3 regions of the Streptomyces sp. NPDC001549 genome follow, and region 2 is predicted to be linked to each of the others. Evidence: riboswitches for the same ligand, from Rfam matches in the RefSeq annotation. Region 2 holds a riboswitch; each other region holds the start of a gene.
The links. Region 2 has a riboswitch for guanidine ahead of ACFY04_RS23960 (MBL fold metallo-hydrolase). Riboswitches for the same ligand answer to the same signal wherever they lie in the genome.

Region 1 (9,975 bases), on a different contig from region 2:
TACACCGCGTCGAGCCGCTCCTCGAACTCCTCCATGTCGAGCCGGCCCTCGGCGACGGCGTCCCGCAGACGCTCCACCACCCGGTCCCGGTCGGCGTCCGACGCCCTCAGCTCCGGCAACGGCTTCTCCGGCCGCTCGTCACTCATGCGGACCAGACTATGCAGGGTTGTCGGCGAGTTGTACGACTCAACCCCTGAGATCGCCCCCGGATCGTCCCCGGCTTTCCCCTGATTCAGGCGATGCGGGGAAACGTCAGCCGCGGCCCGCGTACATCCGCGCGATCACATCCTCGATGTCCGGCTCCCGCACCGACAGATCCACCAGCGGGTAGTCCGCCGCCACCGCCGCCACCAGCGGCGCCGCCGACGCCCCCGCCGGGAACGCCAGCCACTGCCGCGGACCCTCCACCTTCACCACCCGTGCCCCCGCCACGCTGATCGGCGCGAGCTCCCGCTCCAGGTCCACCACCAGCGTCCGCTCGCTCTCCCCCACCGCCCCCGCCGCGTGCAGCCCGCCCAGCGGCCCGTCGTACATCAGCCGCCCGTGGTCGATCACCATCACCCGCTCGCACAGCTGCTCGATGTCCTGGAGATCGTGCGTGGTGAGCAGCACGGTCGTACCCAGTTCCTCGTTCAGCTGCCGCAGGAAGCCCCGTACCTTCGCCTTGCTCACCACGTCGAGCCCGATCGTCGGCTCGTCCAGGTACAGCACCTCCGGATCGTGCAGCAGCGCCGCCGCGATGTCCCCGCGCATCCGCTGCCCGAGCGACAACTGCCGTACCGGTACGTCCAGCAGCTCGGCCAGGTCGAGCCGCTCCACGCACCGCTCCAGGTTCTCCTCGAACCGCGCCCGCGGCACCCGGTACAGCCGCCGCATCAGCCCGTACGAGTCCTTCAGCGGCAGGTCCCACCACAGCGTCGTGCGCTGCCCGAACACCACCCCGATCCGGTGCGCGAGCCGCATCCGCTCCCGCGCCGGGTCGATGCCCGCGACCCGCAGCCGGCCGCCGCTCGGCGTCAGGATGCCGGTCAGCATCTTGATCGTGGTCGACTTCCCGGCGCCGTTGGGCCCGATGTAGCCGACCATCTCGCCCCGGGCGACCTCGAAGCTGATCCCGTCCACCGCCCTGACCTGGCGTTTCTCCCGGCGCATCGGGCTCACCCGGCGCCGTACGTCAAAGACCTTCTCGACCCCGTCCAACGAGATCAGCGCATCCGCCACAGCTCTAGCTCCCCGTGCTTCGGTACGAACGGACTCCCGCGCGCCACGCCAGCGACGCGGGCAGGAACACCACGAAGGCCACCAGCGGGCTCAGGTACGCGACCCACCCGGGCAGTCCCAGCGGATCGGGCCGCCCCAACACGTGCAGCGCCGGCAGCCAGTTGACGAAGGCCAGCGGGACGATGAAGGTCACCCCGCGCAGCAGGTCCTTCGCGAAGACCGTCGGCGGGTACTGCAGCATCGTGCAGCCGCCGTAGGTGAAGGAGTTCTGTACCTCGGCCGCGTCCCCGGTCACGAACTGGAAGGCCGCCCCGGTCACCATCACCGCCGCGAAGATGGCCGCACCGGCGATCACCATCACGGGCACCAGCAGCACCTTCCCGGCCGTCCAGTCCACGTCCAGGGTCCAGACCGCCCAGCCCATCACCCCGAGCCCCTGACCGATCCGGCCCAGCCGGCGCAGCGCGAACCGGTCCGCCGCGACCTGCGCGAGCACCGGGACCGGCCGCACCAGCATCGTGTCGAGCGAACCGTCGCGGATCCGGGCGCCGATCCGGTCGGTGTTCCCCAGGAGCAGGTCCGCCAGGCCCAGGGAGGCCGAGCAGGACCCGTACAGCAGGGCGATCTCGGGCAGCGTGAAGCCGCCGAGGGTGTCCACGTGGGAGAACATGACGGCGATCGCGACGAAGTCCAGGAGGGTGATCGCCGCCTGCCCGACGGTCGTCAGGACGAAGGACATCCGGTACGTCATCGTGGAGCGGATCCACATGCCCACGATCAGCCGGTAGCCGCGCAGCCCCTCCAGAACCGGGCCGCGCCGCGACGCCCCGCCCACCGCGGCATCCCGCTCCCCATCCCGCGCCCACGCCCGCGCCGGTACCGCCTCCACCGCGGCCCCGGCCCCGGCCCCGACCCCTGCCTCGGCCTCGGCCTCAGCCACCCTGGACCACCACCTTCCGCGTCGCGGCCGACTGCAACAGCCGCCCCGTTCCCAGCAGTACGAGCGCCCACCCGGCCTGGAAGCCCAGCGCCTCGGCCGCTCCCCCGGCCCCCGCGTGCTTGCCCAGCAGGACGTCCATCGGCACCTGCAGCATCGCCGCCCACGGCAGCGTCCGGACGAACTCGCCGAAGCCGCCCGGGAAGACGGTCAGCGGCAGCAGCATCCCGGAGAAGAAGACCGAGGCGACGGTGGCCATGATGTTGATCCCCGCCCCGTCCATCAGCCAGAAGGCCACCAGCCCCACCATGTAGCGCAGCGCGAAGCTCACCACCAGCGCCAGCAGGACGGACACCAGGAACAGCAGCCAGCGCAGCGGATCGACGGGCAGCGCCAGCGGGAACGCCAGCGCCCCCGCCACCAGCGGCACCACCCCGCGGCCCAGCAACTGGAAGCCCGCCCGGCCCAGATCGGCCGCGAGCCACCACATCTGGAGGTCGGCGGGCCGGTAGAGGTCGACCGCGATGTCGCCCGTCCGGATCCGCTCCTGGAGCTCCTCCTGGAAGCCGCCGCCGATCAGGGCGGCGGCGGCCAGCAGTGATTGGCTCACCCAGACGAAGGTCAGCGCCTGCGACTGGTCGTAGCCGCCGAGTCCGGGCCGCTCGTCCCACAGCGCGATGTACGTGTACGCGACGATGAACCCGAACACGGTGTTGGTGAACACCCCGGCCGCGGTCGCCGTCCCGTAGGTGGCGTAGCGCCTGAATCCGCCTGCCGCGACCGCCAGGTGGAGACCCACCGCCCGACGCACTCCGCGACGCACTCCGCCACTCGCTCCGTCACGCACTCCGTCGCTCGCTCCGTCACACACTCCGCGACGCACTCTCCGGCGCACCGTATCCCTCCGTTTCCCACGTCGTTCCTAGGTCGGCCAAAGCGCGCGAGCTTAGTGCGGAGGGGCGAGCCACGCGACCGATTTATGCCCGTCCGGAGCGGAATCAGCGGCCATCGGGTAGACACCATGAGGTACAGAAGTGGATATTTTGAACGGCGTCGAGGAGTCCTGGAGATGAGCGACCAGTCACCACCCCCGGGCTGGACCCCTCGCGACCCCGACACCCCGCCCGACGTACCGCAGCCGCGGGCAGAACCGGCGCCGCCGGAGCAGGCGCCGCACCAGGGCGGACCGGGGAAGAAGGCCCGAGGCAGGAGAACCGGCCGGCGCCGCTTCCTGCCCACCTGGCGCATGATCCTGGGCGGCATCCTGCTCATCGCCCTGCTGATCGGCGGCGCCCTCGTGGCCGGCTACCTGCTGGTCGACATCCCGCCGGCCAACGCCGCCGCCACCGCGCAGTCCAACGTCTACCTCTACTCCGACGGCTCCCAGATCGCCCGCGACGGCGAGGTCAACCGCGTCAACGTGCCGCTGTCGCAGATCCCCCGGACCGTGCAGGAGGCCGTACTGGCCGCCGAGGACCGGGACTTCTACTCCGAACGGGCGGTCGACCCCAAGGCGATGCTCCGCGCCGCCTGGAACACCGCGACCGGCAAGGGCACCCAGTCCGGTTCGACCATCACCCAGCAGTACGTCAAGAACTACTACTTGGGCCAGGAACAGACGATCAAACGAAAGGTCAAAGAGTTCTTCATCGCGATCAAACTCGGTCGTGAGAAGTCGAAGAACTACATCCTTGAGGGCTACCTGAACACCAGCTACTTCGGCCGCAACGCCTACGGCATCCAGGCCGCCGCCCAGGCCTACTACGGCAAGGACGTAGGCAAACTCACCACCGCCGAAGGCGCGTACCTCGCCACCCTCCTCAACTCCCCCAGCGCCTTCGACGTCGTCGCCCACCCCCAGAGCCGCCCCCGCGCCCTCGCCCGCTGGAACTACGTACTCGACGGCATGGTCAAGAAGAATTGGCTGCCCGCCGCCGAACGCGCGGCGACCCGCTTCCCCGAACCGGGCAAGGTCCGCGCCGCCGCCGGCCTCTCCGGCCAGCGCGGCTACCTCGTCGAAGCGATCAAGGACTACATCGTCGACAACAAGATCCTCGACGACAAAACCCTCGCCGAAGGCGGCTACCGCATCACCACCACCATCGACAAACGCCGCCAGAACGCCCTCGTCGACGCCGTCGACGACCAGATGGTCAACAAGCTCCAACCCGACAAGCGCAAGGCCGACCGGCTGGTCCGGGCCGGCGGCGTCTCCATCGACCCGGCCACCGGCAAGGTCCTCGCCATGTACGGCGGCATCGACTACACCAGGCAGTACGTGAACAACGCGACCCGGCACGACTACCAGGTCGCCTCCGCCTTCAAGCCCTTCGTCTTCGCCGCCGCCGTCGAGAACGGCTCCCGCACCCAGGACGGCCGCCGCATCACCCCGAACACGATCTACAGCGGCGACAACAAACGCCCGGTCGCCGGCGGCCGCATCCACTTCGCCCCCGAGAACGAGGGCCAGGTCTCCTACGGGAACATCACCGTCAACACCGCGACCGACCTCTCCGTCAACGCCGTGTACGCACAGATGGCGGTCGACGTCGGCACCGCCAAGGTCAAGAAGACCGCCATCGACCTCGGCATCCCCGAGAACACCCCCAACTTCGTACCCGGCCCGGCCATGGCCCTCGGCACCCTGCAGGCCAGTGTCCTGGACATGACCCAGGCCTACGCCACCCTCGCCGACCACGGCCGCCGCACCCCCTACACCTTCCTGGAGAAGATCACCAAGGGCGGCGACACCATCGGCCTCCCCCAGCGCACCCCCACCCAGGCCATCAGCCGCGAAGCCGCCGACACCACCACGTCCATGCTGGTCAGCGTCGTGGACAACGGCACCGGTACGGCCGCCCTCGCCGCCGGCCACCCGGCCGCGGGCAAGACCGGCACCGGCGAACTCGACCGCTCGGCCTGGTTCGCCGCCTACACCCCGGACCTGGTCACCGTGATCTCGATGATGGGCCAGGACCCGGACACCGGAACCCTGGAATCCCTCTACGGCGCCCTCGGCGAGGCCCGCATCGGCGGCGGCGGCTACCCCGCCCGGATCTGGGCCGCCTACACCAAGACCGCGCTGGAAGGCACCGACCCCGTCGACTTCGACCTGGAACTCCAGCCCGGCGGCGCACAGCCCCCGCCACCGCCCAGCCCGGAATCCAACCCGCCGCAGGAGCCCCCCGGCGAACCCTCGCCCAGCGCCCCCGAGCGCCCCGCCCGGCCCTCCCCGTCGAACCCGGCCGGCGGCCGCAACCAGGGCGGACAGAACAACGGAGGCCAGAACCAGGGCGGCCAGGACAACGGCGGCCCGGTGAACGGAGGCCAGGACAACGGCGGCCAGGACAACGGCGGCACCACCCAGGGCGGCAACCAGGGCGGCACCACCCAGGGCACACAAGGCAGCGCACAAGGCAGCGCACAAGGCAGCGACGGAGGCCCGGCGGACGGCCTGCGCCCGCCGTCGGCGTTCCTGGAGTGACCGGGTCGGGCCTCCGGCCAGGTCAGTGACCGGAGGTCGCCTTCAGCCCCACCACGGCGACCAGCAGCAGACAGATGAAGAAGATCCGGGCGGCGGTGACGGGCTCACCCAGCACCGCCATACCGAGCACGGCCGCGCCGGCGGCACCGATGCCCACCCACACCCCGTACGCCGTACCGATGGGCAGGGTCTTCGCGGCGTACGACAACAGCACCATGCTCGCGACGATCCCGGCACCCGTGAACACACTGGGCCACAGCCGGGTGAAACCGTCGGTGAACTTCATGCCGATCGACCAGCCGACCTCAAGCAGACCGGCGACGAGAAGAAGAACCCATGCCATGACGGCACCTCCGAGACATCGAGCGATACGGGGTGCGTCGTCTTGTCGTACCCGGTACGGCGCGTCTCGTCGGGTTCTCCTCCACCGTAGCAAAGGGCAGCGAAAAGGGCCGGTGACCTGGGCCACCAGCCCTTGCTCACAGCCTCAGAGGTACAGCCCGGTGGAGTCCTCCGACCCCTCCAGCCGCTCCGCGGCCACGGCGTGCAGGTCCCGCTCGCGCATCAGCACGTACGTCGCGCCCCGCACCTCGACCTCGGCACGGTCCTCGGGGTCGTACAGCACCCGGTCACCGGGCTCGACCGTCCGGACGTTCTGCCCGACCGCGACCACCTCGGCCCAGGCCAGCCGCTTGCCCACCGCGGCCGTCGCGGGAATCAGGATGCCGCCGCCCGAGCGCCGCTCGCCCTCCGGCAGATCGGACTTCACGAGCACGCGGTCGTGCAGCATGCGAATGGGCAGCTTGTCGTGGGTGGTGTTCTCGCTCACGCCCCGAACCTACCTGCCCGCGCCCGTCCCGTACCGCTCAGGGTCATCCGCGCTTGCGGCGCGCCGACACCACGAGCAGCCCGACCAGGCTCACCGCGACCAGCGCGACGGGCACGATCCGGTCGACGCGCGGAGACCCGTCGTCGTGACGCAGACCGTCCCGCAGATCCGTCACGATCCGGTTCACCGTGGCGAAGGCCCGCCCGGCGGTCTGGTCGACAGTCGAGGCGACCCGCGCCTTCGCGTCCCCGATGATCGTCTTCGGGTGCATGCGCACACCGATCTCGTCGAGCGTCTCGGCGAGCTGCTCACGGCGGCGGACGATGTCCGCCTCGATCTGTGCGGGGGTCCTGGCTTCCGGCACCGCGCTGCCTCCGTCGTCGTCGTGGTCGTGTGGGGCGTAGTCCGCCATGAACAGTCTGTCAGCTTAGTCTCATGGCATACCGATCCCCTCCCGAGGAGAGTGTCACGATGAGCGAGCGACTCCAGCCGGGCGACACCGCCCCCGCCTTCACCCTGCCCGATGCGGACGGCAACGAGGTCTCGCTCGCCGACCACAAGGGCCGCAAGGTGATCGTCTATTTCTACCCGTCCGCGCTGACCCCGGGCTGCACGAAGCAGGCCTGCGACTTCACGGACAACCTGTCCTTCCTGACGGGACACGGCTACGACGTCATCGGCGTGTCCCCGGACAAGCCGGAGAAGCTGGCGAAGTTCCGCGAGAAGGAGGACCTGAAGGTCACCCTGGTCAGCGACCCGGAGAAGGAGACGCTGACGGCGTACGGCGCGTACGGCGAGAAGAAGCTGTACGGCAAGACGGTCACCGGGGTCATCCGCTCCACGGTGGTCGTCGACGAGGAGGGCAAGGTCGAGCACGCCTTCTACAACGTCAAGGCCACGGGCCACGTAGCCAAGATCATCAAGGACCTGGGCCTCTGAGCCCGGCCCTCTCGTCCGCAAGCGGCCCGCACCCCAACCGGTGCGGGCCGCTCCGCTTATCGGACGCAAAAGCCCGTGACCGTCCGCCTTCCGGTGCCGTTGCTCCGTACGAGGGCCGCACGCGCGGCCGGGAGGAGAAGGCAATGGCGGTCCGATACACCCGAGAGCTGCTGGAAGCCGCGGCCCGCGAGACGAACAACTGGGACGACGCCGTCCGCTGGTGCGGCGGCACACCGAGCAGCGGCAGCAGGCGCTACCTGCGGGCGAAGATGCGGGAATCAGGGATCGACTGTTCCCACTTCCCCACGAAATGGGCGCGGCACACCGAGGAACGGCTCCGGGAAGTCGTTTCCGGGTCCACATCCATCTCAGAGGTGGTCAGCCGCCTCGGCATCAGCAACGTCGGAGGCAACCAGACGCACATCGCCCGACGGATCTCGACTCTTGGCATCGACACATCGCACTTCGTCGCCACCCGAAAGCCTCGCCCCAAGGGAGCTCTGGGACCGACGCTCTCCGTCAGAGATCCGCAGGACGGCAGAGTCCCTGGCGATCGCTTGCGACGGGAGCTGCTGAAGGCCGGCGTTCCTGAGGAATGCGCCGAGTGCGGGGTCGGTCCGGAGTGGAACAACAAACCGCTTCGGCACGAGGTCGATCACATCAATGGCGAGTGGTGGGACAACCGGCGGGAAAACCTTCGGATCCTTTGCCCCAACTGCCATGCGGCTACCGACACGTACCGCGGCCGTAAGGTGAGGAGGGCTGCGTGAGCGAGGTCAGGTACACCCGGGAGCTGCTGAGCCGAACCGCGCCGCTGGCCACCAGCCTGGTCGACCTCCTGAGACGGCTCGACGCCCCACTGCTGGCCGGCCCTCGGCGGTACGTGCGTGACAGGCTGGTTCACTACGGCATCGACACATCCCACTTCGTCGACGAGCCACTTCCCGTCCGGGTCCGGCAGCGCTACACAGAAGAGCGGCTACGGGAAGCAGCCTCCCACACGGACAGCATCGCGGGGATGCTCACTCACATGGGCGTCGAGCCGTACAACAGCGCCCACGTCCATATCGCCAAGCTCCTCGAACGGTTCGGGATAGACACGTCGCACTTCCCCCGTCGAGGCACTTCGTCACGCCGCCTCTTCGCCTACGAGGAGATCGCACCCGCGGTCGCCGACTCGAAGAACATGGCTGGGGTCATGCGCACCCTCGGCCACCACCCCTTCGACGGCGCCGCACGCTCCAAAGCCAGACGGAGCATCGAGGAATACGGGCTGTCGACAGCGCACTTCACGGGCCAGGGGCACGCCGTCGGCCGCCCCTCCCCTGCACGCAAGTCGTCAACAGAGATCCTGAGGCGACTCGAAGTCGGTTCCTCTCGCACCAAGACCGCGACTCTGCGTCGAGCCTTGGACGACCTCGGGGTGCCACATGTATGCACGGAGTGTGGCATTGGGGACGTGTGGCGCGGCCAGAGACTCGTCTTGGAGATCGACCACGTGAACGGTGACCGGCTGGACAACCGCCGGGAGAACCTCCGCTACTTGTGCCCCTCCTGCCACAGCCAGACGCCGACCTTCGCCAAACGATCAAGGTCGGCCATCCCATCGCAACGGACCCCCGTCGACCAGTAAGGTGGTCGCACGGGTCCGTACCCCAGCTGGCCAGAGGGCGCCGGTTTAGGTCCGGTGTGTCGTGGGTTCGAGTCCCACCGGGCCCACATCAACGGCCGGTCCCCCTCCTGCGAGGGTGACCGGCCGTCGGCGTGCCCCCGTCAGCCCAGGAGGGCGCGGACGAAGGGGACCAGCGCGCGGAAGGCCTGGCCGCGGTGGGAGATGGCGTTCTTTTCCGCCGGCGTCAGTTCCGCGCACGTGCGGGTGTCGCCCTGCGGCTGGAGGATCGGGTCGTAGCCGAAGCCGCCGGTGCCGGACGGGGCGTGGCGGAGGGTGCCGAGGAGGCGGCCCTCGACGACGCGTTCGGTGCCGTCCGGGAGGGCCAGGGCCGCCGCGCACGCGAAGTGGGCCCCGCGGTTCTCGTCGGCGATGTCGCCGAGCTGGGCCAGCAGCAGGTCCAGGTTGGCCTTGTCGTCGCCGTGGGTGCCGGCCCAGCGGGCCGAGAAGATGCCGGGGGCGCCGTGCAGGACGTCCACGCAGAGGCCGGAGTCGTCGGCGACCGCCGGAAGGCCGGTGGCGCGGGCCAGGGCGTGGGCCTTGAGGAGGGCGTTCTCGGCGAAGGTGACACCGGTTTCCTTGACGTCCGGGATCTCGGGGTACGCGTCCGCGCCGACCAGCTCGTGCAGCAGGCCGGCGTCGGACAGGATCGCGCGGAGTTCGGAGACTTTGCCCGCGTTGCGGGTGGCCAGGATGAGGCGGCTGGGCGTCGAGGTCATGCCCTCATTATCCGGGTTATCCCGGGGTGCAGACCTTGGAGATCTCGCTGGCCGCGTCCGCCACCGGCTGGATGTCCGGGACGCTGTTGCCGCTCTCGATCGAGGTGCGGACGTTCTTGACGGCGGTGTTCATCGAGTCGATGGCCTTGCCCAGGTCGGCGTTGTCCGTCTGGTCGC
Region 2 (9,975 bases):
GGCCTGGTCGGCGGCCCGTGGCCGGAAGATGACCGGCCGCCTGAGATGGTCGGGGAGATCCGGGCGCCCGTGGCCGAGGCCGCGCGGCGGCGTCACTCGAAAGCGCCCGTTCGGACGTCCGCTCGGCCCAGGCCCTGTCGCCGAAGTGGCGTCGCGGGCCCGACGCCGTTTCGACGACAGGGCTGAGGGCTGCTACTCGCCGTCCTCGATACCGATGGCATCGGCCAGCTCCCGCTGCGCGGGGCCCGGCTCGCCCTCGTACTGCTCCAGGAGGGCGGCGGCGATGGCGTCGAGTTTGCGCTGGATCGCGTGCTCGGCCCGGCGTTCGGAGTTCTTCAGCAGGGCCAGGAGCAGCAGGGCGACCGCGCCCATGGCGTCGCCGAGCAGGTGCTGCCAGCTCGTGTCCAGGTGGAGCACGTGGACCACGACGAAGCCGGCCACCAGCAGGACGCAGAACACGGAGAAGGCGGGCGAGCTGGTGAAGTTCGAGGCCAGCTCCGCCAGCTTCTCGAATCGTCCGAGCCGCCCCTGGCCGCCTTTCTTTGCGGGATGTTCGAAAGCCATGGTCTGCACGTGCCCGCTCGGGCCGCACCCCATCCCCTCCGGGCCGGTCGAGCACCCGACCGGCCCAGACCGGGGAGGGGCCGTCCGGGGCCGCTACCGGCCCGTGGCGCTCACCTCGCCCGTACGGGCGCCCACAGGCTGACGCTCCACACGTCCCCGTGCCCCGCGTGGTAGCCCCGCTCCTCCTCCTCGTCGTCCACGACGATCACCGAGACGTTGGACGCCGCCGCCCGGTACTCCAGGAAGCCGCCCTGGTCGCCGGCCTTCAGTTCCGGGGCTCCGGGGACGCGCGCGAGCTCGTCGCGCACATCCTCCCAGGCGACGTAGCGGGGGAACTCGACCCCCGTGGTCCGGGCCCATTCCTTCGCCATGTCCGGGCCGGACGCGAGCCGGTGCAGCTCGATGGAGCCGCCGGACATCACCCACTCGTCACCGGGGTTGAAGTAGAACTCGACGAATCCGTAGTCGCGGCGCAGCGACTGACCCTCCTCGTCGACCACGTCGACGAAGCGGTGGCGGACGGCCCGGTCGACCTCGCCGAGGGTGGAGCCGATGCCGATCCCGTGCAGACGTCCGGTCCTGAGGAACGAGGCGAGGAATTCGATGCCGGTCACGGCCAGTTCTCCCATGTGTCGATCAGTGCGTGCATTTCGGCGGAGCGGTTCTTCGTGTCGCCCCGGTTGTGGGTGTCCATATGGTCCTGGGCCGACCCGCCTTGGCCAAGGGGGGTCGGCCGCCCGTGGTAGCGTCGCGGCGGAGGCTCACAGGTGCCCGCCCCGGACGAGATGTGCGCCGTACCCGGCCCGCCAAGACGACGCACGCAGGAGGCGTCATGGCTGCAGGCACATCCTTCATCGATTTCGACATCCCGGCTCCCCGGCCTCGCGCGTTGGACGTCCGCTGGATCCACGGCTCACCCTCGTCCAAGCACAACACCGACCCGGACATCCAGGTCTACGAGTACGACGAGCACACGGTCATCCTGCGGCAGAACATGGCGATCAACTACGAAGCGCCGTTCCTGTTCCTGCTGTTCGGCAACGACCGGGCCGTGCTGATCGACACCGGGGCCACCGCGTCAAGTGAGTTCTTCCCCTTGCGTCCGGTGGTGGACCAGCTCGTCGACGGCTGGCTCGCCCGCCACCCCCGCCAGGAGTACCACCTGCTGGTGCTGCACACGCACGCCCACGGCGACCACGTCGCGGGCGACGGCCAGTTCGCCGACCGTCCCGACACCACGGTGGTCGCAGCAGACCTCCCCACGGCCTGGAAGTATTTCGGATTCGACGAGAACCCCACCGCCGCGGCGAGGGTCGATCTGGGAGGCCGCACGCTCGAGTGCCTGGCCACCCCCGGGCACCATGAGGCGGCCGTCACGTTCTACGACCCGTGGACGGGGTTCCTGCTCACCGGCGACACGGTCTATCCGGGCCGTCTCTACGTCCAGGACCGGTACGCCTTCGTCCGGACCATCGACCGCCTGATCGAGTTCTGCGAACGCAGACCGGTCACCCACGTCATGGGCTGTCACATCGAGATGACCACCGAACCGGGCGTGGACTACCCGGTCCGCACCACCTACCAGCCCCACGAACCCCCACTGCAGATGACCACCGGCCACCTGCACGAGATCCGCGCCGCCCTCGACCAGATCGGCAACCGGCCCCGCCGGCTCGCCTTCCCTCTCTTCGTCATCTGCCCGGACGGCTGAGCCACGCTCCGGCGGCCGACAGGCCGGGGCCGGAAACCGTTGAACCTGGTCCGCGAGATGCGCAGGATGGCCCCGAGCGAGGGAGGTCCGTCATGCCGTCCACCGAAGTGACCACCGAGACCGTGCGTGCCGAGGACGGTGCCACGGTCCGGGTCCGGTTCCACCGAAGGCCCGAGGATCCGTCGGCGCCGGTGCTGGTGTGCATGCCCGCCATGGGGACCAGGGCCGTCTCCTACACGCCCCTGGCGGAGTCCCTCGTAGAGGCGGGGTTCCAGGTGGTCCTCGGGGAGTTGCGGGGGCAGGGCACGAGTTCGGTCCAGGTGCGGCGCGGAGTGCGTTACGGCTACCACGAGATGGTGGCCTACGACTACCCCGCGCTGTTCCGGGCGGTTGCGGCCGCCTTCCCCGGGGCGCCGCGCCTCCTGCTCGGGCACAGCCTCGGTGGGCAGCTCGGCACGCTCTACCTCAGCCAGGAGGCGCACATGGCCGCGGGTGCGATCCTGGTCGGCGTCCCGTCCTGCCACTACCGCGGCTGGCCCTTCCCGCGGAGCCTGGGAATGCTCGCGGGGTTCCAGCTCGCCGCCGCCTTCGCCGCCGTGTACGGGTACTTCCCCGGCCGCCGCCTCAAGGTGCTGGGGAACGACTCCGCGCAGGTCCTGCGGGACATGGCCACCCAGGTCCGGACGGGCCGCTACGACGTGCCGTCCTCACCGGTGGACTTCGAGCCCTGGCTGGCCAGGATGGACCTGCCGGTGCTGGCGGTGGCCATCGCGGGCGACCCCATGGCACCGCCCGGCGGGGTGCGGGGGCTCTGCGACAAGCTGACGAGCGCGCGGGTGACGTACGAGGAGCTCGCACTCGGCGAAGGCGCGCCGGGCGGCCGCCACTACGGCTGGATCCGCGACAACGCCGCACTCGTCGAACGGGTACGGGCCTTCGTGGACCGGGCCTGACACCCCCTCGGCGGTGTCAGCCGAGGCGGGCCGGTGAGGAGGCTCCGGGGGCCAGCAGCCGCGGGGTGCCACTGCCGTCCGCGGGCACGGTCCACAGGTCCGTGCTGTCGGCGGCGCCGTCGGTGGGCAGGCCGTAGGCGAGCGTACGGTCGTCGAGCCAGGCGGCCTGGTCGTCCACGCTGCGCTTCTCGGCGAGCGCGTGGTCGCGCAGTGTCCCGAGGTCCATCACGTGCTCGCGCCAGAGCGAGGCCCCGGCCCGGACCCGCTTCTTGTACGCGATGCGCGTCTCGTCCGGGGACAGGGACGGGCATTCGACGTTCTTGGCGAGGGTCTTGACGCTGCGCCCCGAGATCGAGCCCTTGACCAGGTGGGTCTCGCCGCCGGTGGAGACGGTGGCGTAGAAGGTGTCGTCGTCCTTGGAGAAGGTGACCCCCCAGAAGTTGACGTCCTGGGCGCGGTGCTCCCGGCCGTCCATGTCGATGGCGAACTCCTCCAGGTTCGCCTCCAGCTTCCAGGTGCGGGTGTCCACGATCGCGGTACGGGTGGATAAGAAGGCGGCGCCGTACGACTCGCCGGAGACGAAGACGGTCCAGGCGACGAACCGGCCGCTGGGTGAGACCCGGGCCCGGCTCGGGGTGCCCGCGAGGGGGAAGCTGCGCAGCGTGCGCAGTTCGGAGTCGACGATCAGGGCCTTGTTGTCCTGGGCGAGCGCGCCGGGCGTGGAGCGCAGGCATACGCCGGTGCCCGCGGCGGCGTAGAAGCGCTGGCAGTTGAGTTCGGAGGTGGTGCGCGCGGACTCGGGTGCGTCGGCCGGGACCGCGGCGAGGGCCCCGCGGTGCGGGCCCTGCCCGCCGTTGAGGAAGGCCAGGGAGCCGGGCCGGTCGAGCGTGACGGTCCCGGCGGCGACCGTCGGGCCGCCCGCCGACGGCTTGTCGTCGCGGGTGGCGGCGCGCAGCACCAGCGCGGCGGCGAGGCCCCCGAGCAGCAGGACCGCCACCGCGAGGACGAGCAGGCGGCGTGACTTCGACAGCGTCATCTGGGGGGCCTCACGGGCTTCGGGTTCGGTTCGGTTCGATTCGCGTCGGGCCGGGTGTCCTGGGGCGCCGACGGGCGCAGGACGAAGCCGGCGACGGCGGCGCAGCACAGCAGGCCGGCCGCGGCGGCGGCCAGTGCCGGGCCGGTGCCCCAGAGCGTCCAGGCCCCGCCGAAGGCCAGCGAGCAGCCGAAGCGGGCCAGCGCCTGGCCGGTGCCGACCAGGGCCATGCCGGTGGCGCGCAGCGCGTCGGGGACGGTGGCGGCGACGGCGGCGGGCAGCACGCCGTCGGTCGCGGCGTAGAACATGCCGTGCAGGGCGAGGACGAGGTAGGGCAGGGCGGGCCAGGCGGGGGCCCACAGCAGCAGCCCGTAGCCGGCCAGCAGGAGGGCGTGGCCGGTGAGGAAGACGGTGCGCCGGCCGATCCGGTCGGCGAGGGCTCCGGCGGGCACGGCGAGCAGCAGGAACACGGCGGCGGTGCCGAGCGGCATGAGCGGGAACCACTGGTCGCCGATGCCGGTGCGGCGTTGCAGGAGCAGGTAGACGAAGGCGTCGCTGACGGTGGTCAGGCCCAGCAGGACGGCGCAGACGGCCAGGTTGCGCAGCCGGGGCAGGCGCAGCAGGCCGAGCGCGTCGCGCAGCCGTACGGGGGCGGGCCGGTCCGCGTCACGAGCCGGGGCGGCGGTGGTGGCCGTGGAGGCCGGGGCGGCGGTGGTCGCCGTGGACGCCGGGGCGGCGGTGGCCGGGGTTGCGGCTCCGGCGGACGGTGTGGGCCTCGGGTCGCCGCCGGACGGGACGAAGAGCATGAGCACCACGACACCGAGTACGGCGACGCAGGCGCTGACGCCGAAGACGGCGTCGTAGCCGTCGACCGTCAGGCTCAGGATGAGGAAGGCGGCGAGCGGGCCGAGCAGCGCCCCGGTGGTGTCCATGGCCCGGTGCACGCCGAAGGCGCGCCCTTGTAACTCGGGTGGTGTGGACAGGGAGATCAGCGCGTCGCGCGGGGCGGTGCGCAGTCCCTTGCCGGTGCGTTCCAGGGTGAGGATCACGCTGATCGGGCCCAGGCTGTGGGCGAACAGGAGCAGCGGTTTGCACAGGGCCGACAGGCCGTAGCCGATGCCGGCGATCAGCTTGTGGTTGCGGACCCGGTCGGCGAGGTGGCCGCCGGTCAGCTGCACGAGGGCGCTGACCCCGTTGTAGACGCCGTCGAGCGCCCCGAAGCCGAGGGGGCTCAGGCCCAGCCCGGCGATCAGGTACAGGGGCAGCACGGCGGTGACCATCTCGGAGGAGATGTCGGTGATCATGCTGACCGTGCCCAGGGCGAGGACGGTCGAGGCGACCGCGGGGCCCCGGACGGGTCCCCGGTCAGGAGCGGTCTTCGCGCCCTCGGGCGCGGGCGCGGAGCGGTCCGCGAGGTACATGCTCTGGAGCTCCCGATGCCGACGGACTTGAGCGCACTCGAACGTGCGAGTGGAACCCTAATGGTTGTACGGGCCAACGGTGGGGCGTTCGACCGGATTTGGCCGTCCCCCCGCTGCCGACCCGACCCGGGCCGAGGCGGGGCGGGGTGGGGTGGGTGCAGGGGGTCAGCCCTGCCGGCTGCTCTCGTCCCGCAGCCAGGTGGAGAAGTCCTGGTCCCGGATGGCCTTCCGGGAGCCCCGACGGGCGACGAGCGCGGCCACCACGAACACCACCACCCCCGGCAGCAGCGCCGGTCGGGCCCACAGCAGGGCGCGCAGATCCGCCGTGCCCGTCCGCGCGGTCTGCTCGGACACCGGCTCCGGCGCCCGCTCCGACACCGGCTCCGGCGCCCGCTCCGGCGCCCGCTCCCGCGCCTCTTCCGGCGCCTCGGTCTGCCGCGCCGCCTGGAAGCGCTCGAACTCGGCGGAGGAGGTCGCCGCGCGGACCCGCCGCCTGATCAGATCGGACCAGGTGCGCGGCGGACGGACGACCACCCGGGCCTCCTCGACCACGCGCCGCTCACCGGGCCCGAAGGCGAGCGACGCGGCCAGGTCGTCGGCCATCAGCGGGGGCAGCGCGGCGATCCGCGCGTGCCCCGCCTCGGTCACGGCGATGACCCCCCGGCCGAACAGCCCCTCGCGGACGGCGGGCAGTTGCTGCCACACCCGGTAGTACGCCCGCACCGGCCAGGCGCAGCCGGCCAGCGGGATGTCCCGGCCGGGGGCGGCGGCCAGCAGCTCCGGGTTCCGGTCGAGGGCGCCCACCAAGGCCCGTACGTCGGCGTCCCCGACGACGACGTCGGCGTCCACGTACAGCCGGGGGAAGCCCCGCGCGTGCTCGTCGCCGACCCGAAGTGCCTCATGTTTGGAGGGAGTCGGGATCTCGACCACGCGCACGCGGTCGCCGCGCCCGGCCGCCACGCGGGCGGTGTCGTCCGTACAGCCGTTGCACACCACGACGATATCGGGCCCGGACACCGAGGTGTCGGCCAGGAGCGCGTCGAGGAGCCGGCCGATGACCCGCCCTTCGTTGTGGGCCGGTATCACGATGCTGGTCACCCGGGCAGTATGCATGGTCGAACACCCGCTCCAGGCGATTACGTCAACTCTGCCCGGGGGTACGCCCGGTGGGCTAGATTGAGCGGCGCCGACCGGATTCGGCACGCTTCGGCGACGCCGGTGTCCGGCAGCGGCAAAGGCGGTAGGCGGTACGGGTTCGGCCTGCTTGTGGGGAACAGGCGGCCGGGCCGGGGGGCGAAGCACGCGGATCACGTAGGGCATCGGTTGTGGGGGGCCATCACCGTTGAGCAGGTCACGCACCGGACGCGCAGGCGTCCGGGCTGCCGTCGACGGCATTTCCCTCCCTCACACGCGTCCCGGCCATGGGTTGGCGACACGCCGTCCGGCGTGCGCGAAAGGAAGGGAAACGCCGTGAAGGACACCGCGAAGGACGCGGGGCAGGCCGCGGGCGCCACCGGCAAGGGGTCCGCCCCCTTAGGTGTCGCCGTGGTCGGTGCGGGCTACTGGGGCCCCAATCTCGTCCGCAACTTCCAGTCCAGTGATCAGTTCCGGCTGCGCTGGCTCTGCGACCTGAACGTGGACCGGGCCCGGCAGGTGCTCGGCGCGTACTCCACGGTCCAGGCGACCGGCGACTACGAGGCGGTCCTCGCCGACCCGGAGGTTCACGCGGTCGCGGTGGCCACCCCGGCGGGAACGCATCTCGACGTCGCGCTGGCCGCGCTGCGCGCCGGCAAGCACGTCCTCGTGGAGAAGCCCCTCGCCGCCACGTACGAGGACGGCCTGCGGCTGGTGAACGAGGCCGAGGAACGCGGTCTCACGCTGATGTGCGACCACACCTACTGCTACACCCCGGCGGTGGGCCGGATCCGCGAGATGGTCCGCTCCGGCGAACTCGGCGAGATCCACTACGTGGACTCGGTACGGATCAACCTGGGGCTCGTCCAGAAGGACATCGACGTCCTGTGGGACCTGGCCCCCCACGACCTGTCCGTCCTGGACTTCATCCTCCCGGACCACGTCCAGCCCGTCGCCGTCGCCGCGCACGGAGCCGATCCCATCGGAGCCGGCCAGTCCTGCGTGGCCTATCTGACGCTCCAGCTGAGCACCGGCGCCATCGCGCACGTGCATGTCAACTGGCTCTCCCCGACCAAGGTGCGCACCACCATGGTCGGCGGGTCCAAGCGCACCCTGGTGTGGGACGACCTCAACCCCACCCAGCGCGTCGCGGTGTTCGACCGCGGGGTGGACCTGAGCGCCCCGCAGGAGATCGGCGCGGACGAGCGCCGGGACATGCTCGTCTCCTACCGGACCGGCGACATGGTGGCGCCCGCGATCGGTGAGAAGGAGGCCCTGCGCAGCATGGTCGAGGAGTTCGCCGCGTCCATCAGGACGGGACGGCCGCCGCTGACGGACGGCCGGGCGGGACTGAAGGTGCTGGACATCCTGGAAGCCGCCTCCCGGAGCCTGGAGTTCCGCGGAGCGGTCGTCGGACTGCGCACCGGGCGTTGACCCTCCGCAGTCCGATCACACGCAAGACCACGACCGAAGATCCAGTGGGGGCAGGGCGTTGAGCAGCGTACGAGGCAAGAGGATTCTGGTCACCGGAGGGGCGGGCACGATCGGCTCGCACCTGGTGGACCTGCTGGTGGACAACGGGGCACGCGAGGTCGTGGTGCTCGACAACTTCGTGCGGGGGCGGACCGCCAACCTGGCCCGCGCCCTGCCGAGCGGGGTGGTGGACCTCGTCGAGGGCGACATCCGCGACGTGGCCGCGGTGCGCAAGGCGACCGAGGGCGCCGAGCTGGTGTTCCATCTCGCCGCCATCCGGATCACCCAGTGCGCGGAGGAGCCGCGGCTGGCGAACGAGGTCATGGTGGACGGCACCTTCAACGTGCTGGAGGCGGCCGCGGCCGCCGGGGTGGGCAAGGTGATCGCCTCGTCCTCAGCCTCGGTCTACGGCCTGGCCGAGCAGTTCCCGACCGCCGAGCGCCACCACCCGTACAACAACGACACCTTCTACGGTGCGGCGAAGGCCTTCAACGAGGGGGTGCTGCGCAGCTTCCACTCCATGTACGGGCTGGACTACGTGGCCCTGCGCTACTTCAACGTGTACGGGCCCCGGATGGACATCCACGGCCTCTACACCGAGGTGCTGATCCGCTGGATGGAGCGGATCGCCTCGGGCGAGCCTCCGCTGATCCTCGGCGACGGCCTGCAGACCATGGACTTCGTCGACGTCCGGGACATCGCGCGCGCCAACCTGCTGGCCGCCGAATCGGACCTGACCGACGAGGTGTTCAACGTCGCGAGCGGCACCGAGACCAGCCTGCTCCAGCTCGCGCACGGCCTGCTGGAGGCGATGGGCGCCGAGGGCCTGGTGCCCGAGCACGGCCCGGCCCGCGCCGTGAACGGCGTCACCCGCCGGCTCGCGGACACCTCGCAGGCCTCGGAGCGGCTCGGCTTCACCGCAGAGATCGACCTGCGCACCGGCCTGCGGGACCTGGTGCAGTGGTGGCGGGCCGAGCGCGCCGCCGACGCGGCGGCCGCGGAGGCGGGACGATGAGCGCCCCGGACGCCGCCCCCGCCCGGATCCCGGTGATGGTGCCCTGGCTGGGTGAGGAGGAGGCGAAGGCCGCCGCCGACGCGGTGCTCTCGGGCTGGGTGGCCCAGGGTCCCCGGGTCGCCGAGTTCGAGCGGGCCTTCGCCGAGCGGGTGGGCGCCGAGCACGGCATCGCGGTGAGCTCGTGCACCACCGCCCTGCACCTGGCCCTGATCGCCCTGGACCTCGGTCCCGGCGACGAGGTGATCGTCCCCTCGCTGTCGTTCATCGCCACGGCCAACGCGGTGCGCTACGTGGGCGCCCGGCCGGTGTTCGCGGACGTCGAGGAGGCCACCGGCAACCTCACCCCGGCCACCGTGGACGCGGTCCGCACCCCGAGGACCAAGGCGGTGATCGCCGTCCACCAGGGCGGGGTGCCCGCGGACGTGCACGCGCTGCGCGCGGTGTGCGCCGACTGGGACGTGGCCCTGGTGGAGGACGCCGCCTGCGGCATCGGCGCGACGGTGGGCGGCAAGTCGGTGGGCCACGGCGCACTGCTCGCCGCCTGGTCCTTCCACCCCCGCAAGGTGATCACCACCGGCGAGGGCGGCATGCTGACCACGGACGACGCGCAGTGGGCGGAGCGGCTGCGCCGGCTGCGCGAGCACGGCATGAACGTGTCCGCCGCGCAGCGC
Region 3 (9,975 bases), on a different contig from region 2:
GGCCGTAGCGCAGAGGTCGTCGCGCCCACGCATCGAGCTGGAGGACGTCGGTTCGAATCCGACCGGTCTTGCGTCTACTTCCGCAGTTCTCCCTTCAAGTCGTGATGGCCGCCGGGCACCGGCGAATGAAACCGGTGGAGTGGTGATGACACAGCCGACACCCGTACGGTGCCCCGCGATCGAGCACCCCGACCTGCCTCCGGCCGACCCGGCCCGCCTCGACCCGCTGCTCGCCCGGCTCGCCACGGACCGGCCCGTCGAGACCGACGAGACCTTCCCGCTCGGCACCCTGCGCACCGACGGCCGCATCGACCTCTGCAAGCAGGGGCTCGGCCCGGCCGGCGCGGCCCGCCTGCTGCCGGCCGCCACCGCCTCCGCGCACGCCAGGCACCTGCTCCTCGGCACCAATGCCATCGGCGACGCGGGCGCCGGCACCCTGGCCGAGGCCCTCACGGGCGACCACGGGCTGCACACCCTCTACCTCGGCTGCAACCGGATCGGCCCCGACGGGGTGGACTCCCTCGCCGGCGCCCTCGGCGACGACACGACCGTCCGCGCCCTGTGGCTCAAGCGCAACCCGCTCTTCGGGGACGGCGCCCGCACCGTGGCCGCGCTGCTGCGCCGCAACACCGTCCTGCGCACCCTCGACCTGGTCAACACCGGAATCGGCGCCGACGGCGTACGCCTCCTGCTCTACGCCCTGCTGGAGCGCGAGCAGCCCCTGGAACGGCTCTTCCTCGGCGGCAACGGCCTCGGCCCGGACGCCGCCCCGCTGCTGGCCGCCCTGATACGGGAGGCCGGGGTGCGCGAGCTGTACGTCCCCGCCAACCACCTCGGCGACGAGGGCGCCGCGGCCCTCGCCTCCGCCGCGGCCGACTCCGCCCACCCGGTCCGTCTCGGGCTCGGCGGCAACGGCATCGGCGCCGCCGGAGCGCGTAGCCTGGCCGCCTCCCTCGGCGGCATCGAAGCGCTCGACCTCGGGCGGACCATGTCGGAGCGCAGCCTCGGGTCCCCCGGCAACGACCCCGGCGACGAAGGGGCGTACGCCCTGGCCGCGGCCCTCCCCGGCAGCCCCCTGCGCCGGCTGGAGCTGCGCCACACAGGCCTCACCGGGCGCGGTGCGAAGAACCTGCTCGCGGCGGTGCCCGCCGACAGCCCGCTGGAGTACGTCGGCCTGGGTCCCGGCCTGCCCCGTCGTGTGAAGCGCTCGTTCACCGAACGGCTCCGTCCCGCCCGGGCGGCCCACCCGGACCTGCGCGCCATCGGCAGTGTGTACCGGTGAGCGTGGAGAACGCCGAACTGCGCGGCGGCCTGCGGCCGGAGGACCACTCGGCGTGGCAGCGGATCCGCCGCCACGCCGTGCCCGGCTGGATGATCGAGCAGGCCACCGCGCACCGGCTGGCCGGTGACTGGCGGGCGGCCTGCGCGGCCGCCGCCGTGGACGTCGGCTTCGAGCTGCCCGAGCTCGCGGCCCGCTACGGCGCCGCCGTGGCCGAGGCGGTGGCGGAGGACCTGCGGCACCTCGCCCCGGACCTGCTGCGCTGGCACCTGCCGCGGCTCCTGGGCGGCCGCACCACCATCGCCCCCGCGCTGAGGATCCTGCTCGCCTCCTACGGTGGCCCCGGTGGGCCGGTCCTGTCGGTCACCACGCCCGTCATGACCGAGGGCTCGCAGCGGCTGCGCCTGCACTGCGCACCGGTCGTCGCCAAGAAGCGGAACCCGTACACGGGGCACGGCTTCGTGCCGGAGCACTGGACCGCGGTCCGGCCGTTCTGGGACGCCCGGTACGCGTCCGAGCTGGGCGTGCGCTTCGCCGCCCCGGACGGCCTCGCCGAGCGGATCGCCCCGCTGCGGGCCCGGGAGGACGTGGTCGGGGTCTATGAGGCGGCCGGCATCGCGTGCGATCTGGCCGTCCCCGCTCCGCAGCCGTACCAGCGCCCGGCGGACCCGAAGGCCCTCCTCGCGGGGATGCCCGTCGACCTCACGCGGCTCGTGCCGGAAGTGGCGCGGCTCGTGGCGGCCGGAGCAGGAGGCCGCTACCGGATCGCTGCCAACTGGCGCTCCTCCCTCCTGCTCGAACACACCGGATCCGACGGGCTCCGGGCCCGCGTCATCGAACAGGCCGAGGCACTCGCCGTCCCTGCCCTGCCCCGGTACGCCTGGCAGCGGCTCCCCGATCTCGAACTGGTCCGGACCGGCCTGGTCTCCCCGCGCCAGCTGCACCCCATGGTGGCCGCCGCGCTGTTCCCCGGCGCCGGACCGGCCGTGGGTCCGCCCGGCCCCGACACGGGCAGGCCGGTGCGGGTGCGCTGCCGCGGCGGGTGGCACGAGGTGCGCTCGCGAGGCGGCGTACTCGACGTGCCGCACACCCCCGAGGAGCAGCGACGGGAGCGTGCGATGCGGGCGTTCGGCGGCGCGGTCTCGGGGTGCTTCGCCGTGCAGCAGACCTGGACCACGGGCGAGGGACGGCTGCCGCGCGCCCTCCAGGCCCAGCGGCACGAGCTCTTCCTGCGCGTCCAGCACGGGGACACCCCGGGCGTGGTGGCGCTGCTGGACGCCGGTGTGGACCCGCGGATCCGCGACGCCCGCGGCCGCGGGCTGCTGCACGCACTCCACCTGCTCGACTACGACGTGCTGCTGCCCCGGCTGCTGGCGGCCGGACTCGACCTGGAGGCACGGGACAAGACGGAACGCACCCCGCTGCTGTCCGCCGTGCACTGGGGCGGTTCGGCGGACCTGGTCCGGGCCCTGCTGGCGGCGGGCTCCCGGGTCGACGTCATCGACGAGATGGAACTGTCGCTGTCCCAGGAGATCCGCCGCTACCGGCGCACCGACCTCACCTTCCTGCGGGACCGCGTCGACGAGGAGTTCCCCGGGAACGGCGCCGACTGGTTCGACGAACACATGGAGTACCGCGAGGAAGACCAGGACGACGAGGACGAGGAAGAGGACGACGACGCATGAGTGCGACCCAGCCCCGGCCCGCCCGAGCCCTGGCCGCCGCCGACGCCCTGGGTGCCCGGCTGAGCGCCACCCGCACCGAGCCCGCCACCAACCCCCAACTGGAGGCACTGGCACTGGCCGTGACGGCCAACCAGCCCGTCCTCCTGTGGGGCGAGCCGGGCATCGGCAAGTCCGCCGGCATGGAGCAGCTCGCCACCGCGCTCGGCGTGCGGCTGGAGACCGTCATCGCCAGCGTCCACGAGCCCTCCGACTTCGCGGGGCTGCCCATCGTCGGCGAGGACCCGGCCACCACGGGTGTCCCGATGGCCCCGCCGGACTGGGCGGTACGCCTCGCCCGCACCGGCCACGGGCTGCTGTTCTTCGACGAGCTGTCCTCCGCCCCGCCGGCCGTGCAGGCGGCCCTGCTGCGCGTGGTCCTGGAACGCCGGGTCGGAAGCCTCGAACTGCCGCCGGCGGTACGGATCGTCGCCGCGGCCAATCCGCCCGCCAGCGCCGCGGACGGCTGGCACCTCAGCCCGCCGCTCGCGAACCGCTTCGTCCACCTCGACTGGACGCACAACCCGCGCACCGTGGCCCGCGGCATGGCCGGCACCTGGCCCGAGGTGGCCATCCCGGCCGTCGATCCCGCCAAGGCCTCCGGTTCGGTCGCCCGGGCCCGCGGCGCCGTCTCCGGCTTCCTCACCGCCCGGCCGGGCCTGGTCCACCACATGCCGGCCGAGGCCGCCGGACGGGGCCGCGGCTGGCCCTCCCCGCGGACCTGGGAGATGGCCCTGCGGCTGCTGGCCACGGGGTACGCGGCCTCGACGGGCCGGGAGGCCCTGGCCACCGCGCTCACCGGCGCCGTGGGCGAAGCCGCCGGGATCGAGCTGCTCTCCTACCTCGAACACCTCGACCTGCCCGACCCGGACCGGGTGCTGGCCGACCCTGACGCCTTCGCCCTGCCGGAGCGCGGCGACCGGCAGCTGGCCTTCCTCATCGCCGTGGTCGCGGCCGTGCAGAGCGAGCTCACCCGACCCCGGTGGGAGGCGGGCTGGGCGGTCCTCGCCAAGGCTGTGGACGCGGGCGTGCCCGACGTCGCCGCCCGCGCCGCCGCCGACCTCGCCGCGATGCGCGACCTCGACTGGCCGGTGCCCGCCGGCATCGACGCCTTCGTGGAACTGCTCCAGCTGTCCGGCTCGCTGCCGGGCGGCAACTGAGCCCGGTCCGCCGTGCGTCCGGAGCTGGACCGCGCGAAGCTGCTGGCAGCCCGTTACAAGGCCGCCGAGACCCGTCCGTACCTCGCTTCCGCGCTGTACGCCCTGACCGTCGTCCCCTCGGCCGGGGTGCGCACCATGGGCGTCGACCGGCACTGGCGCTGCTACGTCTCACCCGCCTTCGTCGAGGCGACCCCGGTCGCCGAGCTGGCCGGCGTGTGGGTCCACGAGGTGGCGCACCTGCTGCGCGACCACCACGGCCGGGCCGAGCGCCTGCCCGCCGCCGACCAGGGCGACCCGGTCCGGGTCAACATCGCCCAGGACTGCGAGATCAACGACGACCTGCTGGCCGACGGGCTGGTGCTGCCCGAGGGCCGGATGGAGCCCAGGCTCTACGGCCTGCCCGCGGGCGGCCTGTTCGAGACCTACCTGCCGGCGATTCCCCCGACGCCCCACGGGCCGGACTGCGGTTCCGGCGCGCACGGCACGCCCGGGCCCTGGGAGCTGGGCGAGGACGGCGGCCCCGCCCGGGTCGGCCCGGTGGAGGCCGAGGCCCTGCGCCGGCAGACCGCCGAGGCCGTACGGGCCCACCGGCGCACCCGGGGCCGGGTCCCCGAGGGCTGGGCCCGGTGGGCCGAGGAGCTTCTGGAGCCCTCCGTCGACTGGCGCCAGGCTCTGGCGGGAGCGGTCCGCGAGGCCGCCGCGTGGGCGGCCGGCGCGGTGGACTACACGTACCGCCGCCCCTCGCGCCGGACGCCCGCGCTCGGCGGCCGGGTGGTGCTGCCCAGTCTGCGCAGGCCGCTGCCGCGGGTGGCCGTCGTCATCGACACCTCGGGATCGATGGGCCCGGACGAGCTCGCGGCCGCCCTAGCCGAAGTCACCGGCGTCCTGCGGGAGGTCGGCGTCGGCGGGAACCGGGTCGCCGTCCTCGCATGCGACGCAGACGTGCATGCCGTGACCCGGGTGCGCAGTGCCGGCGAGGTGACCCTGGCCGGTGGCGGGGGCACGGACATGCGGGTCGGCATCGGCGCGGCCCTGGCCCTGCCCGACCGGCCGAACGTCGTGATCGTGCTGACCGACGGGTACACGCCGTGGCCGGACGAGACACCGTCCTGCCGGCTGATCGCCGCACTGATCGGCAACACCCCGCCCGCACCCCCGTCCTGGGTGGAGACGGTACGCGTCGACCTGACCACGTGATCGCGGCCGCGCGCGTCAGGAACACACGCACCAGGGCAGATCGGACGATCGGGAACGGCAGCGGAAAGTTCGCCGCCACCAAGTGGCGTGTCTCCGGCGGGCTTTGCCGGTGCGGCACCGGCGGGGAAAGCCCCGGTCCCCTGTCGGTGGCAGGCGGGTGCCGCTCGTGCCGCGCCAATGCCCGTACGCACGCCTGATGTTGCCGGATCGGCATGGCCGGCGCGGCCCTCGACGACACCTCTTGTCACCCTCTGTGTTTAACAGCCCGCTAATCGGTAACAAAATGTAGTGACAGGCAGTCAATACTCGACGAAAGGCAGGACCATGAACCTCGTCAACGTGCTCATCCTCGTCGCGGTCCTCGCACTTGTCGGCCTTCTGATCGCGGCCCCCAGCGCCACCGTGCGGCGCAACCCGTTCCCGGGCCGCCGGCAGCGAGCCGACCACCGCCGCTCGGGTGCGCCCCGGTCGACCCGGGTACCCGGTCAGCGGGGCATCCAGCACCACGCGCCCTGACCCGGGCCCGTGCCCGCCCCGGCCGCCCGGCGCGGACCGCGGCCGCACACCCCCGTCCTCAGGCCGGCGTCCGGCGGCCGGGTCGGTGGGGGGTGAGGTACTTCACCGCGGGGTGGTGCCCCCGGATCGCGGAGCGCGTTTGCTAGATTGTCCGGCGGCCGGTCCACGGCCCCGGACGAGATGCGCCGTACCCGGTTACGCACGACGACGCGCGAGGTGCCGCACGAGCGGCGCCGTCCGCTGTCCGCACCCGGGCAGCGTCCTCGTCGAGCAAGATGGGCCGTACGTCATGACCGTGCCACTCACCCGCAGCCTGTACCGGACGACCGCGCACGCCGCGGGGGGACGTACCGGATCCGTCCGCACGGACGACGGACGCCTGGACGTCCGCCTCGCCCCGCCGCGCAAGAAGGTGCCCGGCACCACCAACCCCGAGCAGCTGTTCGCGGCCGGTTTCGCCGCCTGCTTCACCTCCGCGCTCGCGGAGGTCGCCGCCGGGTTCGGGGCGGATGCCTCCACCGCGCGCGTGGCCTGCGAGGTCCAGCTCGGCACCACGGACACGCCCGCCGGCTACGGCCTCGCGGTGGCGCTCACCGTCAGCCTGCCCGGGTGGCGGGCGGCGGACCTCCAGCCCCTGCTGCACCGGGCGGACGCGGTCTGCCCGTACTCGCAGGCCGTACGCGGCAACGTACCGCTGACGCTCCTGGCCGTGGACGAGCCGGCCGAGGCCGCCGAGGCCGCCGCCGATGACCGCGCCTGAGCCGGGGCCGGCCGGCCACGTCCCGGACGGCCCCGGAGTCCCGGTGCCCGAGCGCGGTGCCTGGCTGCGGCGCGGCATCAGCCGCAACGGCGGACCCCTCGTCGAGGACCGCGAAGTGGTGTGGCTGCAGGCCGGTTCGTACTACGCCGACAGCCGGGGCTTCGCCGGTACGACGTCCTTCGACGGCTCCCAGGTGCACTTCCACCACCTCACGGGCGAGCCCGGCGAAGACGCCGGCACCCTCCGGTGGGACGGTGCGAACCTCGTCGAGCGGGGCACCAATCCGGACGGCAGCACCTTCCTGGAGGTCTGGACGCCGCTGCCCGCCGCCGACGGCGCCTGCGGCTCGTGGTCCGGCCCGGACCACCACGTGGTGCGCGTCGGCCGCCACGTGGTGCATGTCGATTCCCGTGCCGGTGCGTACTGGCGGCTGTAGCCCGGGCAGCCCGGGGCGACGGCGCGCCGTCAGGGCAGGAGACCCGCCGGGAGGTATTCCGCGTACTCCGAGGCCGGCCGGCCGGTGGCCTGGCGGACCAGGTCCTCGATGGGGTCGGACGCCTCCTCCGGCGCGGGCGTGCCGAGGCGGTCGGCGACGTCCTTGCGGAGGGTCGGGAGCAGGGCGTAGAGGTGGTCGCCGGGGCAGGCGGTCGCGTTGAAGTCGCGGTGGCCGTAGATTTCCGACGCGGGCAGTCCGTACTGGTCGCAGATGTGGGCGCACAGGTCGGCCAGGGCCGCGAACTGGGCCGCCGGCGGGTCCTGCGAGGTGTACGTCCCCTCGTTCTCGATGCCGATCGACACGGTGTTCTGGCCGACGCAGTGTGCCGCCCGCACCTGGCGGGTGCCGGTGCGCAGCTCCGCGAGGCTTTTGTGGCGTCCCTCCAGCACGAAGGCCCCGCGGCTGACGGTGAAGTGCTGACCCGTGTCGATCCAGCCCTGCGCGTCCATGTGGTACGTCTGGATCGCGCGGGCGAGGGCGAAGGCGCGCTGCTTCGTGTAGTCCGTCACGTTCGCCGTCGCCGTGTGGTGGACGATGATCCGCTCCGGGCGGTTGTCCAGGACGACGACGTCTTCGGACGCCGCCCGCGCACCCCAGGCGGCACAGCCGATGATGTCCGGGGTGGCGGCGGCGTACGCCCGCCCCGCCGCGGCGAGCGGCAGTGCCGTGGCGGCCGCCAGGGCGAAGGCTCCGGTGAGGACCGACCGGCGGGTGTACGGGGCCGCGGCGCGCGCGGGGGGCTGATGCAGTGCGGAGAAGGTCATGCGGCGCCATTGAAGGGGACTCCACCTCCACCGGTCGCGCAGACACACCGCGCAACCCCCCGGACGTACCACCGCCGGTGACCCTGCCGGGAGCCTTCGCCGGCGCCGGATCCCGGGCGAGGACGGCGGTCACCCGGAGCCAGTACGGGCGCCTACGGAGTCCCGCACCGCATGGCAACGAACCACAGGCCCCCCGCACGCGGCAGGTCCTCGCCTTTCCACTCGGTCCGTGTGGTCACTGCGCACTCGCAGCAGGGCGTACGACGATCTCGTTGACGTCGACCTCGGCCGGCTGGGCAACGGCGTAGGCAATGGCTTCGGCGATGGCGGACGCCGGCAGCGCCACGGCGCGATAGGCCTTCATGGCCTCGCGCGCGGCGGGATCGGAAATCCCTTCGGCCAGCTCCGACTCGGTCACGCCCGGGGAGACCAGAGTGACCCGGACGGAGCCGTCCGACTCCTGGCGCAGCCCTTCGGACAGGGCACGGACGGCGAACTTGGTGGCGCAGTAGACAGCTGCGGTGGGCGACACCTCGTAAGCGCCGACGGAGGCGACGTTCACGAAGTGCCCGCCGCCCTGGGCGCGCATCACCGGCAGGGCGGCGGCGATCCCGTGCAGCACACCCCGCACGTTCACGTCGATCATCCGGTCCCACTCGGCCACCTTCAGCGCGTCCAGCGGCGAGAGCGGCATCACCCCGGCGTTGTTGACCATGACGTCCATTCGGCCGTAGTGCTCCCGGGCGGCGGCCACGAAGGCCTGTACATCGGCAGCGTCGGTGACATCCAGCCGCCGGAAGGCCGCCGTACCACCTGCCTCGTTGATCTCCCGGCTGAGCGCATCGAGCCGATCGCTGCGGCGCGCGCCCAGAAGCAACTGGTGGCCATCGGCAGCGAGCCGCCGAGCCGTCGCCTCCCCGATCCCGCTGCTGGCTCCCGTAATGGCCACGACCTTGGCTTCGTTCCTCATACCTGCCCTACTCCTCGCTCGAAGCGGATGACTCCGCCCGACCGAGTCTGGACAAGCCGCGGCCGACCGACCAGGACGCACCGCACCCTGGCAGCACGCCTCCCCATCCTTTAGGGGATGTCTTTTCGATGCTCCAGGCCGCACAGGCGAAGGCCGATGCTGCAGGAGACATCGAGTGGCTGGTGTCGGTCGACTCCACCATCGCCCGCGCCCGCCAGCACGCGGACGGTGCCCGAGAAGGGGGCGCCGAAGCCCGGCCCTGGGCCGGTCCAGAGGCGGACTGACCAGCAAGATCCACCTCGCCTGCGACGGGGCCGGCCGCCCGCTCGCGTTCGTGCTGACCGGCGGGAACACGAACGACTGCACCCAGTTCACGGCCTTGATGGACGCAATACGGGTCCCCGAATCGAGCCGGGCCGACCTCGTATCAGGCCCGACCACGTCATCGGCGACAAGGGCTACAGCTCGAAGGTCATCCGCACCTGGCTCAGGCGCCGCGCCATCGCCACCAGGTACGACAAGACCGCGCAGTCCTACCAAGCAGCCGTCACCCTCGCATCGCTCCTGATGTGGGCCTGACACTTTGACGAGAACTCCTAGGCGGGTTCACATCTGGGGCCAGGGGTCGCAGGCCAGGATGCATTCGCCGTGCCACCATCCGCAGCAGTCGTGGCCGCGGGTGGGGTCTCGGTCGACGTATTCGGTGATGACGCGGCCGTCTTCGATGCGGGAGACGCCTACTTGCTTCCCGAAGTCGATCTTCAGGCCGTCGAGTTCCATCCTCATGCACTTGATCGCGTACTTGTCGGCTGCTTCGGGGTACTGGTCGAACAGCTTGTTGAGTGCGTCGAAGAACTCGGGGTCGCTTTGCGGCCCGCAGGCCAGCTTGGTGGTCATGGCAACGCTCCACAGCGGTGACTGCCCCGAGTCCCCCAGGCGAGTACGTTGAACCCCGCTCTCATCGTCTCGCGGGCGTCAGGCCGGCGCCACCCGGGTTGCCGGCCGGCTCGCGCCGGAGCTGGCGCGGCGGCTACCTGCCCGACTCATGTTCCCCGCCTGCCAGTGGAGAGGCAGCGGCCGCGCGCCCGGACGGCACGGGCGACCGCCTCTAC

Region 1: it holds a riboswitch for guanidine, as region 2 does, so the genes downstream of both, ACFY04_RS04710 (multidrug efflux SMR transporter) here and ACFY04_RS23960 (MBL fold metallo-hydrolase) in region 2, are expected to answer to the same signal.
Region 3: it holds a riboswitch for guanidine, as region 2 does, so the genes downstream of both, ACFY04_RS12555 (Ohr family peroxiredoxin) here and ACFY04_RS23960 (MBL fold metallo-hydrolase) in region 2, are expected to answer to the same signal.

What each region holds. Positions count from the first base shown of each region.
Region 1 covers NZ_JBIAVJ010000002.1:388,041-398,015, forward strand. The annotation lists gene ACFY04_RS04685 (DUF1707 domain-containing protein) at 1-146, opposite strand, end outside; gene ACFY04_RS04690 (ATP-binding cassette domain-containing protein) at 253-1,221, opposite strand; gene ACFY04_RS04695 (ABC transporter permease) at 1,226-2,161, opposite strand; gene ACFY04_RS04700 (ABC transporter permease) at 2,154-2,957, opposite strand; gene ACFY04_RS04705 (transglycosylase domain-containing protein) at 3,228-5,642, shown strand; gene ACFY04_RS04710 (multidrug efflux SMR transporter) at 5,665-5,985, opposite strand; guanidine-III (ykkC-III) riboswitch at 6,017-6,086, opposite strand; gene ACFY04_RS04715 (co-chaperone GroES) at 6,130-6,471, opposite strand; gene ACFY04_RS04720 (DUF3618 domain-containing protein) at 6,515-6,835, opposite strand; gene bcp (thioredoxin-dependent thiol peroxidase) at 6,943-7,410, shown strand; gene ACFY04_RS04730 (HNH endonuclease) at 7,554-8,180, shown strand; gene ACFY04_RS04735 (HNH endonuclease) at 8,177-9,043, shown strand; tRNA gene ACFY04_RS04740 (tRNA-Leu) at 9,055-9,129, shown strand; gene rdgB (RdgB/HAM1 family non-canonical purine NTP pyrophosphatase) at 9,184-9,798, opposite strand; gene ACFY04_RS04750 (hypothetical protein) at 9,815-9,975, opposite strand, start outside.
Region 2 covers NZ_JBIAVJ010000015.1:96,031-106,005, reverse strand. The annotation lists gene ACFY04_RS23970 (hypothetical protein) at 193-564, opposite strand; gene ACFY04_RS23965 (hypothetical protein) at 675-1,178, opposite strand; guanidine-III (ykkC-III) riboswitch at 1,318-1,385, shown strand; gene ACFY04_RS23960 (MBL fold metallo-hydrolase) at 1,397-2,275, shown strand; gene ACFY04_RS23955 (alpha/beta fold hydrolase) at 2,368-3,228, shown strand; gene ACFY04_RS23950 (TolB family protein) at 3,245-4,258, opposite strand; gene ACFY04_RS23945 (MFS transporter) at 4,261-5,682, opposite strand; gene ACFY04_RS23940 (glycosyltransferase) at 5,848-6,780, opposite strand; gene ACFY04_RS23935 (Gfo/Idh/MocA family protein) at 7,153-8,250, shown strand; gene ACFY04_RS23930 (NAD-dependent epimerase/dehydratase family protein) at 8,309-9,304, shown strand; gene ACFY04_RS23925 (DegT/DnrJ/EryC1/StrS family aminotransferase) at 9,301-9,975, shown strand, end outside.
Region 3 covers NZ_JBIAVJ010000006.1:65,101-75,075, reverse strand. The annotation lists gene ACFY04_RS12580 (gala protein) at 146-1,282, shown strand; gene ACFY04_RS12575 (ankyrin repeat domain-containing protein) at 1,279-2,964, shown strand; gene ACFY04_RS12570 (AAA family ATPase) at 2,961-4,160, shown strand; gene ACFY04_RS12565 (VWA-like domain-containing protein) at 4,173-5,357, shown strand; gene ACFY04_RS12560 (hypothetical protein) at 5,682-5,873, shown strand; guanidine-III (ykkC-III) riboswitch at 6,025-6,087, shown strand; gene ACFY04_RS12555 (Ohr family peroxiredoxin) at 6,163-6,633, shown strand; gene ACFY04_RS12550 (hypothetical protein) at 6,620-7,069, shown strand; gene ACFY04_RS12545 (peptidoglycan recognition family protein) at 7,099-7,893, opposite strand; gene ACFY04_RS12540 (SDR family oxidoreductase) at 8,129-8,863, opposite strand; partial or broken gene ACFY04_RS12535 (transposase) at 8,992-9,442, shown strand; gene ACFY04_RS12530 (hypothetical protein) at 9,470-9,760, opposite strand.